Pseudorhizobium banfieldiae: one gene and its partner. The protein of the gene in region 1 binds, or shares a complex with, the protein of each later gene. Links are inferred from orthologs where the notes say so. Each region holds a gene or a part of one and is shown in the gene's direction. Other genes may lie near its edges.

The links. Proteins that work in one complex are often made in the same cells at the same time.
Region 2: the proteins of ccmB (region 1) and ccmE are in contact, whole or in part, in a solved structure (PDB 8CE8), measured with the Escherichia coli proteins. The link is inferred for Pseudorhizobium banfieldiae from one-to-one orthologs.

Annotation. Positions count from the first base shown.
Region 1 is NZ_FO082820.1:3,462,107-3,469,640, forward strand. Bases 2,157-5,142 are described here. They hold ccmB (heme exporter protein CcmB), read left to right. Parts: upstream 2,157-3,312; coding sequence 3,313-3,972; downstream 3,973-5,142. Other genes in these bases: acnA (aconitate hydratase AcnA), read right to left, coding at 2,157-2,403; ccmA (heme ABC exporter ATP-binding protein CcmA), read left to right, coding at 2,669-3,316; NT26_RS16875 (heme ABC transporter permease), read left to right, coding at 4,017-4,775; ccmD (heme exporter protein CcmD), read left to right, coding at 4,777-4,950; NT26_RS16885 (DsbE family thiol:disulfide interchange protein), read left to right, coding at 4,947-5,142. Also shown: more of acnA, read right to left, coding at 1-2,156; more of NT26_RS16885, read left to right, coding at 5,143-5,549; NT26_RS16890 (DUF2585 domain-containing protein), read right to left, coding at 5,554-6,141; NT26_RS16895 (septation protein A), read right to left, coding at 6,144-6,791; signal recognition particle-docking protein FtsY, read right to left, coding at 6,845-7,534. UniProt on the Escherichia coli protein: Required for the export of heme to the periplasm for the biogenesis of c-type cytochromes.
Region 2 is NZ_FO082820.1:923,147-926,621, forward strand. What follows is about bases 1-2,985. They hold ccmE (cytochrome c maturation protein CcmE), read left to right. Parts: upstream 1-1,257; coding sequence 1,258-1,713; downstream 1,714-2,985. Other genes in these bases: ccmI (c-type cytochrome biogenesis protein CcmI), read left to right, coding at 122-1,261; NT26_RS04475 (heme lyase CcmF/NrfE family subunit), read left to right, coding at 1,710-2,985. In the rest of the region: more of NT26_RS04475, read left to right, coding at 2,986-3,475. UniProt on the Escherichia coli protein: Heme chaperone required for the biogenesis of c-type cytochromes. Transiently binds heme delivered by CcmC and transfers the heme to apo-cytochromes in a process facilitated by CcmF and CcmH.

The DNA of each region.
Region 1 (7,534 bases):
CTGCGCAATCACAGCCTTGACCCCGAGAAGATTGGTACCCTTCGCGGCCCAGTCACGGGACGAACCGTTGCCGTATTCGACGCCGGCGAAGATGACGAGCGGGACACCTTCTTCCTTGTACTTCATGGCCGCGTCGTAGATCGACATCTCTTCCTTCGACGGATAGTGGATTGTGTAGCCACCTTCCTTGCCGTTCGGGCCGAGCATGTGGTTGCGAAGGCGGATGTTGGCGAAGGTGCCACGCATCATCACCTCATGGTTGCCGCGGCGCGTGCCGTACTGGTTGAAGTCGGCAACGCCAACGCCATGCTCCATGAGATAGGAACCTGCCGGCGAGGCCGCCTTGATCGAACCGGCCGGCGAGATGTGGTCGGTGGTGATCTTGTCGCCAAGGAGACCGAGGATACGGGCGCCCTTGATGTCCTTGAGGCCGGTGCCCGTCTTGCCCATGCCGACGAAGTAGGGCGGGTTCTGGACATAGGTGGAGTCGTCGTCCCAAGCGTAAGTCTGCCCCGGCGGCACCTGAACGGCCTGCCAGTTCTCGTCGCCCTTGAACACGTCCGCATACTTCGACTCGTAGAGTTCGCGCGTGACGTACTTCAGGATGAACTCCTGGATCTCGTGCGAGGTCGGCCAGATGTCCTTCAGGTAGACAGGGTTGCCGTTCTGGTCTTCACCGATCGGCTCCTTCGTCAGGTCCTTTTGCACCGTGCCGGCCAAAGCATAGGCGACGACGAGCGGCGGCGAGGCCAGGTAGTTCGCCTGGACATCCGGCGAGATGCGGCCTTCGAAGTTGCGGTTGCCGGAAAGAACGCCCGATACGATCAGGCCCTTGTCGTTGATCGTCTTGGAGATCGGCGCCGGCAGCGGACCGGAATTGCCTATGCAGGTCGTGCAACCGAAGCCGACGAGGTTGAAGCCGAGCTTGTCCAGATCCGTCTGCAGACCGGACTTTGCAAGGTATTCTCCGACCACCTGCGATCCAGGCGCCAGCGAAGTCTTCACCCACGGCTTGGTCTTCAGGCCCTTGGCAACGGCATTACGGGCCAGCAGGCCTGCGGCAATGAGCACGCTGGGGTTGGACGTGTTGGTGCAGGACGTGATCGCAGCAATCGCGACGTCGCCATGGCCGAGATCGAAGTCCGCGCCCTCAACCGCATAGCGCGTGTCGAGCTGGCCCGGCTTCTTGTAGTCTGCCTCAAGGGCAGAGGCGAAGCCGGAGGCGATGTTCTCGAGCGCGATGCGGCCTTCCGGACGCTTCGGGCCGGCCATGGACGGCACGACGTCGCCGAGGTCCAGTTCAAGCGTATCGGTGAAGACGAGCTCGGAGCCATCGCCTTCGCGCCACATGCCCTGAGCCTTGGAATAAGCTTCCACCAGCGCGATCCGCTCGCGGGTACGGCCGGACATGGTAAGGTAGTTGATGGTTTCGCCGTCGACCGGGAAGAAGCCGCAGGTGGCGCCATATTCCGGGCCCATGTTGCCGATGGTCGCACGGTCGGCGAGCGGCATGTTGTCCATGCCCGGTCCGAAGAACTCGACGAACTTCGAGACGACGCCCTTCTTGCGCAGCATCTGTACCACGGTCAGCACGAGGTCGGTCGCCGTGACGCCTTCCTTCAGCTTGCCGGTGAGCTTGAAGCCGATGACTTCCGGCAGGAGCATGGAGACCGGCTGGCCAAGCATTGCCGCCTCCGCCTCGATGCCGCCAACACCCCAGCCGAGAACGCCAAGGCCGTTGATCATGGTGGTGTGGCTGTCGGTGCCGACGCAAGTGTCCGGATAGGCAATCGTCTCGCCGTCCTCATCCTTCGTCCAGACGGTCTGGCCGAGATACTCGAGGTTGACCTGGTGACAGATACCGGTGCCTGGAGGGACCACGCGGAAGTTCTCGAACGCCTGCTGCCCCCATTTCAGGAAGCGGTAGCGTTCGCCATTGCGCTCGTACTCAAGTTCGACGTTGCGGGCGAAGGCGGTCGGCGTGCCGAACTCGTCGACGATGACGGAGTGGTCGATCACGAGGTCGACCGGGACCAGCGGGTTGATCTTTTCCGGGTCGCCGCCGAGCGAAACCATGGCGTCGCGCATCGCAGCGAGGTCAACCACGGCCGGCACACCGGTGAAGTCCTGCATTAGTACGCGAGCGGGACGATAGGCAATTTCGCTTTCCACCGTACCCTTGTTGTTGAGCCATTCGGCGACGGCAAGGATATGCTCCTTGGTAACGGACCGTCCGTCCTCGTGGCGCAGCAGGTTTTCGAGCAGCACCTTCATCGAGAAGGGGAGCTTCGAAACGCCGGGTAGACCGTTCGCTTCCGCCTTGGGCAGGCTGTAGTAGACATAGTCCTTGCCGCCCACGGTAAGGACGGAGCGACAATTGAAGCTGTCGAGAGATTTAGCCACGGACAATAACCCCGCTGATATGAGAGCCAACACGCGCGTGCGGACGCCTATGCACTTATGCACATCAGGATGCGGGTGCGACCATTTCCGCTGTCCGCACGAGAAGATTGAGGTCTTCAGGTTCGGCGCAAGATGATAATCACGCCGGCCGCTGGCGTGGTTGCGAAGCTTATAGATAATTTCTAAGAAGGGTTCCAGACCGCTTTGTGCTCATTGCATACAAAAATTCTGCTCAGGTAATTTGAATCCTAATGAAGGACCTGCCATGCGGCTGACAGCCGAAAAGCTTGCGGCCCGGCGCGGGGAAGACCTGCTTTTTTCGGACATTTCCTTCGAACTCGGCGCAGGTGAAGGACTTATCCTCATCGGCAGGAACGGCTCCGGCAAGTCGACGCTCCTGCGGGTAGTGGCGGGCCTGCTTCGCCCAGAGTTCGGTCAGGTCAGATGGTCCTCCTCCTCGACAGACGATGCGATTCGGGCCAGCGAAGCCTGCCACTATCTCGGCCATCGCAATGCAATGAAGGCGGAGCTGTCGGTGCAGGAGAACCTCGCCTTCTGGAAGGAATTCTGCGGGGATTTCGGCGGCGGCGAGGGCGTTTCGGTCGCCGAGGCCGCCGAACAGGTAGGCCTCGGCGGCATTGCTCATCTTCCCTTCGGCTATCTCTCCGCAGGACAGCAGCGCCGCATGGCCTTCGCCAAGCTTCTCGTCTCCTACCGCCCGGTCTGGATCCTCGACGAACCGACTGCCGCCCTTGACACCAGGGCGGAGGCGACCTTTGCCGATCTCATCCGCCAGCACCTGGCCCGTGGCGGCATTCTTCTCGCCGCAACCCACCAGCCGCTCGGTATCGAGGGGATGCAGGAACTGCGGATGACGGGGTTTGCCGGTGTGGCAGAGGAGTTCGCGGCATGATGTCCCTGCTGCTCCGCGACCTGAAGCTGTCCGTGCGTGCCGGCGGCGGCGCCCTGATCGGCGTCCTCTTCTTCATGACCGTCGTCGCGGTCATTCCGTTCGGGGTTGGCCCCGACCTCAACCTGCTCTCCCGCATCGGCCCGGCCATTGTCTGGATCGGGGCGCTCCTCGCGGCGCTGCTCGGGCTCGACCGCCTCTTCCAGACGGAGCGGGACGACGGCTCGCTCGACCTGATCCTGATGCAGGAGCACCCGCTGGTGCTCACCGTGCTGGTCAAGTGCCTCGCCCACTGGCTGGCCAACAGCCTGCCGCTGGTGATCGCCTCGCCGCTTCTCGGCCTGTTCATGAACATGAGTGAAGTCGCCATCGGCGCGGTCGCCGTGACTTTACTCGTCGGCACGCCTGCCCTCACCTTTATCGGCGCCGTGGGAGCCGCGGTCGCGGTAAGCCTGCCGAGGGGCGGTCTGCTGGTATCGATCCTCGTTCTGCCGCTCGCCATACCGGTGCTGATCTTCGGCGTCAGTGCATCCTATGCGGCGGTCCAGGACCCTGCCCCGTTTATGCCGCCATTCCTGATATTATTAGCGATCACGATGTTTTTCGCAGTTATCGGCCCGCTCGGTGCATCGCTTGCTTTGCGCAACGCGAGCGATTGACTAGGATCAAGCCCGAAAGCGCCGTTTCTGCCTAGAAAGAACCCATGACCGAAAGCCTCGCCATCACAAAGTTCAGCGACCTCGCCAACCCGACCCGCTTCCTGAATTTGTCGGGGCGGATCCTGCCTTGGCTGGGCTGTCTGACCGCCGGCCTCTTCGCGGTCGGCCTCTATCTCAGCTTCACGACCGAAGGCGACTACCAGCAGGGCGAGACCGTGCGCATCATGTACGTGCACGTCCCGGCAGCATGGCTGTCGATGATGTGCTACACGGTGATGGCGCTTTCGGCCATCGGCACGCTGGTCTGGCGTCATCCGCTTGCCGATGTCAGCCACAAGGCCGCCGCCCCGCTCGGCGCAGCCTTCACGCTGATCGCGCTCGCGACCGGATCGCTCTGGGGTAAGCCCATGTGGGGCACGTGGTGGGTCTGGGACGCGCGGCTGACTTCGGTCTTCGTGCTTTTCCTGATGTATCTCGGCCTGATTGCGCTGAACCGGGCGATGGACGACCCGTCGAAGGCCGCACGGGTCAGCGCCGTGCTCATTCTCGTCGGCTTCGTGAATATCCCGGTCATCAAGTTCTCGGTCGAGTGGTGGAACACGCTGCACCAGCCGGCGAGCGTCGTGCGGCTGGATGGCCCGACGATCGATCCGGAATTCCTGATCCCGCTGCTGGTGATGGCGTTCGCCTTTACCTTCCTCTTCTTCACGCTGCACCTCATGGCGATGCGAAACGAGATCTGGCGCCGCCGGATCACGGCGCAACGACGCATGGCGGCGCGCATGGCGAGCCGGGAGAGCTGAGATGGGCCACGATTTCTACATCGCAGTATCTTATGGCGTCTCGGGCTTGATCATCGCGCTCATGCTCGGTTGGATATGGCTGGACGGGCGTGCCCGACAGCGGGAGCTTGCGGAACTGGAAGCCTCCGGCATCCGGCGGCGCTCCTCTGCACCCGTCAAGGATGGCGCCGCATGACCAGCGAGATCGACAAAGCACCCGCCCGCCGGCGCGGCATCGGCCGGTATCTCTTGGCGCTCATACCGCTGGCCGTCTTCGCGGGCTTTGCCCTCGTCGCGGGCAAGATGCTCTACGACCAGGACGTCAACGGCCGCGACATTTCCGCCATTCCCTCCGCGCTGATCGGCCAGAAGGCGCCATCACTGGCCCTGCCGGCTCTCGAAGGTTCGAACACGCCAGCGCTTACGGATGCGGCGATCGACGGCAAGCTGACACTCGTTAACGTCTTCGCCTCCTGGTGTGTCCCCTGCCGGCAGGAGCATCCTTTCTTGAAGGAATTGGCGAAGGACGAACGGCTGACGGTGGTCGGCATCAACTACAAGGACCGCAACGACAACGCGCTGCGCTTCCTCGGCGAGCTCGGCAATCCCTATGATGCGATCGGCGTCGATCCGAACGGCAAGGCCGCCATCGACTGGGGTGTCTACGGCATTCCGGAAAGCTATCTTGTCGGGACGGACGGGACCATCCTCTACAAGAAGGTCGGTCCGTTTGACGAACGCAGCCTGACGCAGGAACTGCTGCCGGCCATCGAGAAAGCCGCCTCCGGAACCTGAAATGTCAGCCCAGCGCCGCCTGCCACTCGCGCACCGCATCGAGCGGCCAGAGCAGCATCAGCACGTTGAGAGTCAGGTTGTCGCGAATGATCCAGCCGGTCAGGAGTTCGAAGCCGATGGCAATCGCAACCGTTAGCCAGACTGGCAGACGCGAAGCGGCCAGGAAGCCGATCGTCATGAAGACGGTATCCATCGCCGAATTGAGGATGCTGTCGCCGCTGTAGCCGAGCGCCATGGTGGCGGTGCGGTAGCGGTCGATCACCATCGGCGTGTTTTCCAGCACCTCCCATGCCGCCTCGATCAGCACCGCGAACGAAAGCCGCGCCGTCAGCGGCGCCCGGCGGAACAGCAGCCAAGCGAGGCCGTAGAACAGGAAGCCGTGTATGATGTGGGACGGCGTGTACCAGTCCGACAGGTGCTGGGAATTGCCGCTAGAGTTCACCCCGCCTTCCCAGAGCTTGACGTAGCCGCACTCGCAAATCGGGATGCGGCCCATGGCGTAGAGAACCACGAGCTGAAGCACGAAGAGCGTGACGGCCACCAGCAACCACCGCCGCGACCACGGTGACCACGACGATGGAGTAGCGGCCACGCTCACTTCTCGGCTTCCGCGACGGCGTCGGGGATGGTGTGGCGCATGATCAGCGGCAGCTGCGCGAAGGTGAAGGCGAGCGTGATCGGCATGGTGCCCCAGACCTTGAAGTTGACCCAGAAGTCGTCGGAGAAGTTGCGCCAGACGACTTCGTTGAGCACTGCGAGGAAAAGGAAGAAGATCCCCCAGCGGAGGGTCAGCTTCTTCCAGCCCATCTCGTCGAGATTGAAGGCAGCGTTGAAGACGTAGCCGAGCAGTGCCTTGCCGAACAGCAGCCCCCCGAGCAGGACGACGCCGAAGAGCGTGTTTACGATCGTCGGCTTCATCTTGATGAAGGTCTCGTCCTGCAGCCAGATGGACAGCGAGCCGAAGACCATGACGACGACACCGGAAACGAAGGGCATGACCGGCAGGTGCTTGAAGACGATCTTCGAGACGATAAGCGAGATGACCGTCGCGACCATGAAGAGCGCGGTCGCAATCAGGAGCGGACCGCCGACGACGTCCAAGGCCGGGAAGGTTTCCGCCAGCCATTCGCCGCGAATGTTGCCGAAGAAGAAGACCAAGAGCGGTCCAATCTCGAGCGCGAACTTCAGCATCGGATGATGCTTTTCTTCCGGTGTGGCCTTGGTATCGCTTTCGATCTGCATCGATTCAACTTCTGCTGATGGGTTCTGCGGCTGGAAACGCTGTTTCTGTGGCATCAATGCGTCAGACCGGCAATGGCCTTGGCGAAATCATCCGCCTCGAAAGGCTCCAGATCATCGACGCCCTCTCCGACGCCGATGAAATAGACCGGCAGCTTATGCTTGGCCGCGATGCCCACGAGGATACCGCCCCGCGCCGTCCCGTCGAGCTTGGTCATGATCAGGCCGCTGACGCCGGCAACATTGCGGAAGATCTCCACCTGCTGCAGCGCATTCTGCCCGGTGGTAGCATCGAGCGTCTGCAGGACCGTATGCGGTGCGTCCGGATCGAGCTTGTTGAGCACGCGGACGATCTTTTCGAGTTCCGCCATCAGCTCCGCCTTGTTCTGCAGGCGCCCGGCTGTGTCGATGATCAGCACGTCTGACTTCTTCGCCCGCGCCTGTTCAAAGGCGTCGTAGGCAAGGCCGGCGGCATCGGCGCCAAGCCTGGTGCCGATGAATTCCGAGCCGGTGCGATCCGCCCAGATTTTTAACTGCTCGATGGCGGCAGCACGGAACGTATCTCCGGCGGCCAGCATGACCTTCAGCCCCGATCCCGAGAGCTTCGCCGCGAGCTTGCCAATCGTTGTGGTCTTGCCCGTGCCGTTGACGCCGACGACGAGAATGACGTGCGGCTTGTGGTTGAGGTCGAGTTGCAGCGGCTTGGCGACCGGTGAGAGCACCTTGCTGATCTCGGCGGCCATGAT
Region 2 (3,475 bases), 2.5 Mb from region 1 along the record:
GGCCGGAATCGCGCTACGGGTGCATCAGGGGCACAAGCAACTTGCGGCCAAACGCCTCAAATCTGTGTCATGACCGGCTTTGCCGTTGGAAAGGCAGCCCGGTTCCAGTATTTGGACCATTATGTTCTTGTGGATCATCCTCGCTGTCCTGACCGCCGCCGTCGCGGCCGTCCTGCTCGTCACGCTGGCGCGCGGCGCCAAATCCGAAATTCCCGATCGCGCCGGAGAGATCGCCGTCTATAGAGATCAGATGGCCGAACTCGAGCGCGATCGCGAGCAGGGCCTGATCTCCGCGGAAGAGGCCGAGTATGCGAAGGCCGAGATCGGCCGCCGGCTGTTGTCGGCTGCCGGAGAGGCGGAGAGCCAGAGCGAAGCTCCCGCCGGCCGTACCGGCCTGACCGCAACAGGCGCAGCGGTGACCCTTCTCGTCCCCGCCGTGGGACTGTCCCTCTATCTGTTGCTCGGCAATCCGCAGCTCCCGGACCAGCCGCTTGCCGCCCGACTTGAGAATCCCGGCCAGAACATGGCCTTGCTGGTCGCCAAGGCCGAACGGCACCTGGCCGAGAACCCGAAGGACGGTGCGGGCTGGGACCTGCTGGCGCCGATCTACTTCAAGGCCAGGCGGCTGGGCGATGCGGAACTCGCATTCCGCAATGCCATGCGGCTGCTTGGGACCAGCCCGGAGCGGCTTGACGGGCTGGGGGAGACCCTCGTTGCCGCCAATGACGGCATCGTCACCGAGGATGCGCGCCTCGCCTTCGAGGAGAGCCTGCGCCTTCAGCCGGACAATCCCCGCGCCCGCTTCTATGTCGGTCTCGGCCTGGAGCAGGCCGGCCGCCGCGACGAGGCACGCGCGGCCTTCGAGGCGATTGCCAAAGCTTCTCCGCCCGACGCGCCTTGGATGGACCTGATCCGGCAGCATATCGCGGCGACCGGCGGTACGCCCCCGCAGGCGGCGGAAGCGACGAACGGGCCATCCGCGGACGACATGGCTGCGGCGGGCCAGATGTCCGAAGGCGATCGCCAGAACATGATCCGCGGCATGGTGGAGAGCCTCGCGGCCCGCCTGCAGGACGATCCGAACAACCTGGAAGGCTGGCTCCGGCTGGTGCGGTCCTATTCCGTGCTCGGCGACAAAGAAAAGGCCGAGGAAGCGCTTAAGAGCGGCTTGAAGACATTCCCGGCGGAAGGCAGCGAGGGGCAGCAACTGATTGCGCTTGCCCGCGAGGTTGGCCTGGCCGTCGAAGGAGCGACGCAATGACACGCAAACAGAAACGTCTCACCATCATCGCCGGCGGCATGAGCTTCATCCTCGCCGCCGTCCTCCTGGTCATGTTCGCCTTCAGCCAGTCGGTCGCCTATTTCTATATGCCGGCAGATCTCGCCACCACGGAGGTTTCTCCGGGCACGCGCATCCGCCTTGGCGGCCTGGTGGCCGAGGGATCGGTCAAGCGTGGTGCGGGTTCTACGGTAAGCTTCTCGGTAACCGACGGCTCGAACACGGTGCCGGTCAGCTATACGGGCATCCTGCCCGACCTGTTCCGCGAGGGACAGGGCGTGGTGACCGAAGGCGCGTTCGACGCTGCGACCCACTCCTTCGTTGCGGATTCTGTGCTGGCCAAGCATGATGAGAACTACATGCCGAAGGAAGTGGCCGACCGCCTGAAGGAGCAGGGGGTCTGGCAGCACGGCGGGGAGGCGGCGACGCAATGATCATCGAAGTCGGACATTATGCGCTCGTCCTTGCGCTCGCCACCGCGCTGATCGTGTCGATCCTGCCGTTGATCGGCGCGCGCCGCAACGATGCGGCGATGATGGCGCTGGCGCCGGTCGGTTCGATCCTGATGTTCCTGCTGGTGCTGTTCTCCTTCTCGGCTCTGACCTGGGCCTATGCGGCCTCCGACTTTTCGGTGAAGAACGTTTGGGAGAATTCCCACTCGATGATGCCGTTGGTCTACAAGTTCTCCGGCGTCTGGGGCAACCACGAAGGCTCGATGCTGCTCTGGCTGCTGATCCTGGTCTTTTTCAGCGCCCTCGTCGCCTTCTTCGGGCGCAACCTCCCCGACACGCTGCATGCCAATGTGCTGGCGGTGCAGGGCTGGATCGCTACCGCCTTCACGCTGTTCATCCTGCTGACATCCAATCCTTTCGCCCGCCTCAGTCCGGCGCCTGCCGAAGGCCAGGACCTTAACCCGATCCTCCAGGACCCGGGACTGGCGGTGCATCCGCCGCTCCTCTATCTCGGCTATGTAGGCTTTTCCGTCTGCTTCTCCTTCGCGGTCGCGGCCTTGATCGAGGGCCGTATCGATGCGGCCTGGGCGCGCTGGGTGCGTCCGTGGACGCTGGCTGCTTGGACCTTCCTGACTGCCGGCATCGCGATGGGCTCCTACTGGGCCTATTACGAACTCGGCTGGGGCGGCTGGTGGTTCTGGGACCCGGTCGAAAACGCCTCCTTCATGCCCTGGCTCGCCGGCACCGCGCTTCTGCACTCGGCGCTGGTGATGGAGAAACGCGAGGCGCTGAAAATCTGGACCGTGCTGCTGGCGATCATGACCTTCTCGCTGTCGCTGCTCGGCACCTTCCTTGTCCGCTCGGGTGTGCTGACCTCGGTTCACGCCTTTGCCACGGACCCCACGCGCGGCATCTTCATCCTGGCAATCCTCATGCTGTTCATTGGCGGTGCCTTTGCGCTCTTCGCCTGGCGGGCACCGATGCTGAAGTCCGGTGGCCTTTTCGCGCCGATCTCTCGCGAAGGTTCGCTCGTCCTCAACAACCTGATCCTGACGGTCGCAACGGCGACGGTCCTGATCGGAACGCTTTATCCGCTGGTGCTGGAAACGCTGACCGGCGAGAAGATTTCGGTCGGGGCGCCATTCTTCAACATGACCTTCGGGCTGCTGATGATCCCGCTGCTGATCGCCGTTCCGTTCGGGCCGATGCTCGCCTGGAAGCGGGGCGACCTGCTCGCCGCACTGCAGCGCCTCTACGTCGCCGCCGGACTGGCGCTGGTGGCAGGCCTGACCCTCTACTACATCGAGAACGGCGGCCCGGTGATGGCTGTCTTCGGCCTCGCCATCGCCTTCTGGGGGATGTTCGGTGCACTGGCCGACCTCTGGTATCGCGCCAACTTCGGCAAGCTGCCGTTCAACGTCGCCTGGCGTCGGCTGGTCGGCCTGCCGCGGTCGGCCTTCGGGACGGCGCTGGCGCATTTCGGCCTCGGCGTGACCGTCCTCGGCATCGTCATGGTGACGACATATGAGACGGAAACGGTTGTCGAGATGAAGCAGGGCATGGCGGCGGAAGCCGGCGGCTACTCGCTCGTCTTCGACGGCATGCGCGAGGCGGTTGGTCCGAACTATACCGAGGAACAGGGACACTTCACCATCAGCCAAGGAGGCGTGGTGGTGGCAGATACGTGGTCGTCGAAGCGGCTCTATACCGCAAGGCGCATGCCGACGACGGAAGCCGGCATCGT